DNA from 2 places in the Neobacillus sp. GCM10023253 genome. Region 2 is predicted to be linked to the other one. Evidence: riboswitches for the same ligand, from Rfam matches in the RefSeq annotation. Region 2 holds a riboswitch; the other holds the start of a gene.
The links. Region 2 has a riboswitch for preQ1 ahead of ACFPA1_RS26315 (QueT transporter family protein). Riboswitches for the same ligand answer to the same signal wherever they lie in the genome.

Region 1 (4,055 bases), on a different contig from region 2:
TTGAAAGAGGCGACACCGCTTTCCGTACTGCCGTATCGGTTCACATCGGGTTAAATAGCATGACGTTGTTGCAGTGGGGAACAGAAGCACAAAAGCATAAGTACCTAGTTCCGCAGGCTAAAGGCGAAAAGATTGGAGCGTTTGGATTAACGGAGCCTGGCGCGGGTTCGGACGTGGCCTCGCTTGGAACAACAGCTGTGAAGGATGGCGACTACTATATTTTAAACGGTCAGAAAACATGGATTTCGTTGTGTGATGTCGCCGACCATTTTATCGTGTTTGCTTATACGGATAAAGAGAAGAAGCACCACGGAATTTCCGCATTTATTGTGGAACGAACGATGCCTGGCTTTTCTTCCAAGGCGATAAAAGGGAAACTCGGAATCCGCTCAGGCAATACCGGGGAATTGTTCTTCGATCAGGTGCGTGTTCCGAAAGAAAACTTGCTTGGCCAGGAAGGGGAAGGCTTCAAAATTGCCATGTCAGCGCTTGATAATGGACGCTTTACAGTGGCCGCCGGGGCTGTGGGTTTGATCATGGCAAGCTTGGAAGAAAGCGTGAAGTATTGTCAATTGCGAAAAACCTTTGGCAAGGAAATCGGCAAGCACCAACTAGTTCAGCAAATGATTGCTAATATGGAAGCCGGCCTGCAAATGAGCCGTCTGCTTGTGTATCGTGCTGGCGAGTTGAAAAATAAAGGTGTTCGCAATACTCGTGAAACTTCGCTGGCGAAATGGCAGGCTTGTGATTTTGCCAATAAAGCGGCAGATGATGCGGTGCAAATCCACGGGGCGTACGGTTATTCAAGCGAATATCCGGTTGAGCGCTTTTTGCGGAACTCCAAGGCGCCGGTCATTTACGAAGGAACGCGGGAAATTCATACGGTTATGCAGGCGGAATATGTGCTGGGGTATCGTGAGGATAAGGCGCTGAGCAACATGCTGCCGGCCTGGCCGTTTGAGAGTGAGAAAGTTACGGTTTAGGTTTTTTATTGGGGGAGCGGACTGGTTTTAACCATTCGCTCCTTTTATTGTTCTATTGATGGGGGATGGTTTGTTATATGACCAATATTGGTGAAATATTCAAGGGGTGAGGTCTTATGAAAGAGTTATAAGACCAGAATGCCAGGAAAAGATGAGAGGAAGCGGTCTTATGAAAGGGTTATATGACCAAAGCGAAGGAAAAATGGAGAGGAAATGGTCATATGAAAGAGTTATAAGACCAGAATGGCAGAAAAAGATGAGAGGAAGAGGTCTTATAAAAGAGTTATAAGACCAGAACGGTATGCAAAGTTGAGAGGAAGTGGTCATATGAAAGGGTTATAAGACAGATTAGAAGGAAAAGGTGAGCGGAAATGATCTTATGAAAAGTTATAAGACCTGAAAGGAAGGCAAAGATGAGAGGAAGTGTCCTATGAAAGAGTCATAAGACCAAAATAGAGGGGGAAAAATAAAAAATAGCCCTATAAAAAGGTATAAGGCCACACCCTAAATTCCAACTGGCAATGTCATCCTAAAATACTCGCTATGGGAATCAATGGACAATAGTCATTGATTCATAGTTTCATATTGCTTGTATAAATCCTTTAATGCCGCAATCAGGGCGTGATTGGCTTTTCCTAAATAGCCATTTTTTAAGTCTTCGAGCGGCTTGTCAATCCCGTGACGTAAACTATACCCTTTCAATAGCCTTGAAATATAATCCCTTCCATGCTCCGTAGCCAGCGTACATGAGGCGTCAACAATCACGCCATAATGCTTATCAATCTCAGCCGTAATAGTCAGCGTCTCATAAATGCTTCTAGCTGCCATCCCGGTTGGCAGCTTGGCGTGACCGGCAATAAAATAGGTATTCATACAAATCTCTCCTAGATGTTTTAACTTAAGAATAATACAAAACACTTCAATTGATAAGCGTAATATTTATTTCAAAAGCAGATTCAAATGAAAAGATAATTTGCTAACTAAGTCTGCGAATTTTTTTCCTTACCATTTCATATGATATTCTTTTTATATAAAGAATTAGGAGGATGAAGCTATGGCTATCATTGATATAACGGTTATCCCTGTAGGGACAGGCACAACAAGTGTCAGCGAGTATGTGGCGGAAATACATAAAGTTCTTCAGCGATATGAGGACAGAGTAAAGTATCAACTAACCCCGATGAGCACATTGATTGAAGGGGATTTAAAATTACTCTTAGAAATTGTTCAAGAAATTCACGAGGTCCCATTCCAGAAAGGCTTGCAAAGAGTCTGCACCAATCTACGAATTGATGATCGCCGTGACAAGGAACATTCAATGGAGCGGAAGTTGCAGTCAGTACAAACAAAATTGTAAGGTCAGAGTGAATTTTTTTTGAAAAGGGTACAAAACCGAAAAAATCTCGAAAGATAGATTGAAAATTGATAGAAATGGTTTATAATCGAATAGTCATATAAAAAACCCGCACCCTGCGGTAGAGGTTCTAGCTACCCTCTTTAAAAAACTAAGGAAAACAGGACTGCTTTCTTTAGTAGTCCTGTTTTTCTATTTAAAGGAGAATTTATGATGAAGAAAGATAAAGCAGTTGTAGTTTTTAGCGGCGGACAGGATAGCACCACCTGTTTGTTTTGGGCATTGGAACGATTTGAAGAAGTAGTGGCGGTTACGTTTAACTATAATCAAAGGCACAAACTTGAAATTGAGTGTGCCCAAAATATCGCGAATGAACTTGGAATAGAGCATCATATTTTAGATATGTCATTGTTAAATCAACTGGCACCAAACGCCTTAACACGTAAGGACATTGAGGTGAAGGATGGAGAAAATGGTGAATTGCCTTCCACTTTTGTACCGGGACGGAACCTGTTATTCATCTCTTTTGCAGGGGTGCTGGCAAGCCAGGTTGGGGCAAAGCACATTGTTACCGGTGTTTGTGAAACGGATTTTAGCGGTTATCCTGATTGCCGTGATGTTTTTATAAAATCCTTAAATGTTACATTGAACCTGTCGATGGACAAAGAATTTGTTATTCATACCCCATTAATGTGGCTGGACAAAGCTGAAACCTGGCAAATGGCAGATAATCTGAATGCCTTGGATTTTGTTAGGGAAAAAACATTAACCTGCTATAACGGGATCATTGCCGATGGCTGCGGTGAATGCCCGGCTTGTAAACTAAGAAAACGCGGCCTTGATCAATATTTAAGCACACGAGAGGAGTTGTAACGCAATGTATGGCTTTCGAATTGTCGATAAACTCCAAAAAATAGATGAAGATATCAACCGCAGTCAATTGAAATACCATCACAAACGTGTTCTTGTGAGCAAAGAATTCACATTTGATGCTGCCCATCATTTGCATTGCTATGAAGGCAAATGCAAAAACCTTCATGGCCATACGTATAAAGTCATTTTTGGAATCAGCGGCTACGTTGATGACCGTGGCTTGATGATGGATTTCGGGGACATTAAAGACATTTGGAAAAATGAAATTGAAATTCATCTGGATCATCGCTATTTAAATGAAACCTTACCGCCAATGAATACCACAGCCGAAAACATGGTGGTCTGGATTTATGAAAAGATGGCTGAGGCGCTTACGAAAGAAGAGCGGAAGAATCAGTATAGTGGCGCAAGAGTGGAATTTGTCCGGTTGTTTGAGACACCAACAAGCTATGCGGAAGCTAGACGGGAGTGGATGGAAGTTGAGTAAAATACCCGTAATGGAAATTTTCGGACCTACCATCCAAGGGGAAGGGATGGTCATCGGCCAGAAAACGATGTTTGTAAGAACTGCTGGCTGTGATTATTCCTGCAGCTGGTGCGACTCCGCCTTTACCTGGGATAGCACCGGTAAAAATGAAATTAGAATGTTGGAAGCGGAAGAAATCTGGGAAGAGCTGAAAAGAGTCGGCGGCAAAAGTTTCTCCTTTGTCACGATCTCAGGCGGGAATCCTGCGTTATTGAAAAATCTCGATGAATTCATTAAGATCCTAAAAGATAATCAAATAAAAATTGGTCTCGAAACCCAAGGGAGCAGGTGGCAGGAGTGGTTTTATGAGATTGATGAA
Region 2 (4,055 bases):
TTTTAAAAAGCTATACAAACAAGCATCCGGAAGTAGAGATCTCGGTTAAAATCATTGAATCCGTTGGTATCGAGGAAGCGGTATTAAGGGAGGAAGTTGATATCGGGCTGTCCTGTTTACACAGCCTTCATCCTGAATTGATTAGTGAACTTTTATATAGGGATAGGGTTATGCTGGTTGCGCCTCACGATGGGAGAGATTCCGAAACAGCGCCTCCGTTAGATGAAGAAGAGGTTTTAACATCGAACTATCTGTTAACCCATAATCACCCAGGTTACTGGGATGGTCTTTGCCATGCCGTAAAAACCAAATATCCAAAAGTAAGAATGATGAAAGTGTCACAGGTGCACATTACGAAAAGATTTATTGTCGAAGGGCTAGGGGTTTCCTTCCTCCCAACATCAACGGTCAGAAGAGAACTTCTAGAAGGCAGGCTTTTAGAAGTAAACTGCCAATCCATCCACCTGCCCGAAGCAAACACCTACGCCGTCATGAAATACGACCACTCCAAACAAAAAGAATTTCTCGAGTTTATATCAAACTATCGAATTTAAAAAACAGTGTCCGCCTGAGGCAGACACTGTCCACTAGCGGTGCCTGACACCACTCGTTAGTTCAATTTAGTTAAGTATCGGTCTGTCACGATGCTGCGGTGGTGGATTGCATGCCCGGCGATGATGTAGGCGATGGCGCGGGCGGTGACCTCCATGCCATTGGCGTTGCCGACATTTGTCCAAGCTGACTCTGGCATGTTCTCGACCAGAGTGATTGTTGCTTTTCTGACTGCGATGAAGTCAGCAAGAATAGATTGCAGCGGCAGCTCGCCCATTTGTGCTCCAGCCACATAATCATTTTCGTTAAAACCTGCCAATGGAGTCTTGTCGCCGCGGCCAACTCGAAGCAGGCGGTAGCTCATGATCCTCTCGGTATCTGCCATATGGCCAAGTACTTCCTTGATCCTCCATTTACCAGGTTCATAGCGGAATTGCGCATCTTCCTCTGAAATCCCTTCGAAAAGAGAAACCACTTTTTCAAGACTTTCCTTGAGAAACTGCAATAAATCTCCTTCTGGAACTAACTGAACATACGGTACATAATAATCTGGAAACTCATTGTTATTAGGACGCTGCACCATTCGAAAAACCCCTTTCAAAGATTCTGAAAAAATAACTATCTTCATTTTAGAATTTTTTTCAATTAAATACCATAAAAAAAGAGCTGCCGCCATAGGTAGTCCCCTTAAGGCAACAGCTCATAAAATTTATTTAAAGATTTTATCAAAATGAACGCGCTTGTTAATGAAATACATGACCGGCATGCCGACAGCCATCACAACGAATTCCCCAACTGCCGTTGTTAACCATGTAAACAGGAATGGCAGATCGAACGCTAAATGCAGTTCAATCGCAATGAGGAACATCGTAAAGGTGAACACCAATGTATTCACAATCATCCGTGTCCAAATTCCTTTAATGAACCGTGCACACAAAATCGTAATCACTAAAGCAATCAATGACTGCCCTACACCGAAAATAAGGTCATACGCCTTCATTGGTGAGAAGAATAAATTCGTTAAAAATACCCCTAAAATAATCCCGTATAAATACTTTTTGTTGAATACGACGAGATGGTTAAACATCTCTGAAACGCGGAATTGCACCTGGGTAAACCCGAATGGCTGAATTAATGCCGAAACCGTAATGTACAGCGCCGCAATAATTCCGTTTACAACGATTTCCCTTACCTTGCTGCTCGATGTGCCCGTCGCGTACTGGGCGTCTAGCATGTTTGTTGTTTTTTCCATATTCATTTCTCCTTAGTTTTTTATAGTGGGAGGTTCTCGAACCACTAAAGGTAAAATACTAACAAACTATTATAATATTACATAAAAAAATGGCAGTCAATGACAGTTTTTGGGATAATGGGAATATAAAAAATATTGTTGCGGAGGAGAACTATGTACGAATATAAATTTGAAAGAATTGAATTAAGCAAGTTAAGCGGAAAACCTAAGGAAGATTACCATGAAATCATTCAACAAAATGCCAAAAACGGCTGGAGACTGATCCAGATTTTTGCGCCGGGAATTGCGGCATATGGGTCTGCAGCTTATTATGAAGCCATATTCGAAAGAAAAATAGATTAAAGAAGGAACTAGCTTCTACTAGTATAAAGGAGGTCATTGCAAACAACGGAGAGAAATTGTAATCAAACTATTGGGGCTGACGAGGAAACTTTGTGTCAGCCCCTTTGCTTATATTTTCCTCTGACGGACATCTTTCAGGCAAAAAAAAGAATAATAAAGAAAGTACATAATTGATATTTAAAGAAAAGGATGATTTTTTAATGGAACGTAATCAACAAAGTTTCCCCGAAGGATTTCTATGGGGCGGCGCAACTGCTGCCAATCAAATAGAAGGCGGATTTCGAGAAGGCAATAAAGGTTTGAATATCTCTGATGTTCTACCTGGGGGGAAAGAGCGGCTTAAAATATTGATGTCACCTGGATTTAACTTTGAAATTGACCATGAGAAGTATAGGTACCCAAACCATGAAGCGATTGATTTTTACCATCGTTACAAGGAAGATATCGCTTTGTTTGCGGAAATGGGCTTCAAAGTATTTCGGATGTCGATTGCGTGGACGAGAATTTTTCCAAATGGTGATGAGCTAGAACCGAATGAAGCGGGTTTGGCTTTTTATGACCGGGTCTTTGATGAATTACATAAGTACGGAATTGAGCCCGTAGTGACCATCTCGCACTATGAAATGCCGCTGCATTTGGTCAAAGAATACGGAGGCTGGAGAAGCCGTCAGGTGGTTACTTTCTTTGAAAGATATGCAACGGCGCTTTTTAATCGCTATAAGGATAAAGTGAAATATTGGATGACCTTTAATGAAATTAATGGTGCCTTAAAGATGCCAATCATGAGTATGGGCTTCTCTCCTCGAAACGAAGAAGTCCGATACCAACAGACCTTCCAGGCATTTCACCATCAATTTGTGGCCAGTGCGATAGCCGTAAAAGCCTGTAAGCAAATCATTCCAGATGCAAAAATTAGCTGTATGATCCTGTTTGCACCTGTTTATTCCTACGATAGTAATCCGGAAAATGTCCTCTTTGCCTTAAAAGAAGAGGAACTGTTCAATTATTTTTGCGCAGATGTTCATGTGCGCGGCGAGTACCCAGCCTTCATTCAGCGCTTCTTTAAAGAGCATAGTGTTGAACTTGAGATTCAGGATGGGGACTTGGAATTAATCAAAGAAGGAACGGTAGATTATATTGGCTTAAGCTATTACATGTCCCGTACTGATAAAAAAGTAAAGGCTGAAGAGGAAAAGGCAAATGGAAATATTGTCGGAGGAGTGAAGAACCCATTCCTGAAAGCAAGCGATTGGGGTTGGGAGATTGACCCTGTCGGTTTGCGGATCAGCTTAAACAGGCTGTATGGAAGATACCAGGTGCCGCTATTTGTTGTCGAAAATGGGTTAGGGGCGTATGACCAAGTGGAGGAAGACGGTACCATCAACGATAATCACCGGATTGATTACCTCCGTGAACATATCAAAGCCATGGGAGAGGCAATTGAAGATGGAGTAGAGCTAATGGGCTATACAAGCTGGGGCTGTATCGACCTGGTCAGTATGTCAACTGGTCAAATGTCCAAGCGCTACGGCTTTATCTATGTCGATAAACACGATGACGGCAGCGGAACATTAGAGCGCAAACCTAAAAAGTCATATCATTGGTATAAAAATGTCATTGCTACCAATGGGGAGCAATTATAACAATAAAAAATCGGTATCTTATTAGGTACCGATTTTTTTACGTATAACATTAAGCTAGTGACCTTAGCCCAATCACACCAACGATAATCAAACCGACACTGACAAACCTCCCTATGTTTTTCGATTCATCGAACAAAAACATATTTATCAAAACCGCTCCAGCTGTGCCAATCCCAATCCAAACCGCATAAGCGATGCTGACCTGTAAATATTGAAAAGAGGTATATAAAAAGCCAAAGGAGGCACTGAACCCGCCAATATAGAGC

Region 1: it holds a riboswitch for preQ1, as region 2 does, so the genes downstream of both, queC (7-cyano-7-deazaguanine synthase QueC) here and ACFPA1_RS26315 (QueT transporter family protein) in region 2, are expected to answer to the same signal.

Annotation. Positions count from the first base shown of each region.
Region 1 is NZ_JBHSHV010000015.1:117,178-121,232, forward strand. Features, by position in the region: gene ACFPA1_RS19175 (acyl-CoA dehydrogenase family protein) at 1-983, shown strand, start outside; gene ACFPA1_RS19180 (DUF3870 domain-containing protein) at 1,548-1,856, opposite strand; gene ACFPA1_RS19185 (MTH1187 family thiamine-binding protein) at 2,038-2,340, shown strand; PreQ1 riboswitch class I at 2,456-2,498, shown strand; gene queC (7-cyano-7-deazaguanine synthase QueC) at 2,551-3,210, shown strand; gene queD (6-carboxytetrahydropterin synthase QueD) at 3,215-3,697, shown strand; gene queE (7-carboxy-7-deazaguanine synthase QueE) at 3,690-4,055, shown strand, end outside.
Region 2 is NZ_JBHSHV010000028.1:221,233-225,287, reverse strand. Features, by position in the region: gene ACFPA1_RS26325 (LysR family transcriptional regulator) at 1-554, shown strand, start outside; gene ACFPA1_RS26320 (DinB family protein) at 611-1,228, opposite strand; gene ACFPA1_RS26315 (QueT transporter family protein) at 1,262-1,786, opposite strand; PreQ1 riboswitch class I at 1,811-1,855, opposite strand; gene ACFPA1_RS26310 (DUF4177 domain-containing protein) at 1,958-2,146, shown strand; gene ACFPA1_RS26305 (glycoside hydrolase family 1 protein) at 2,347-3,789, shown strand; gene ACFPA1_RS26300 (DMT family transporter) at 3,839-4,055, opposite strand, start outside.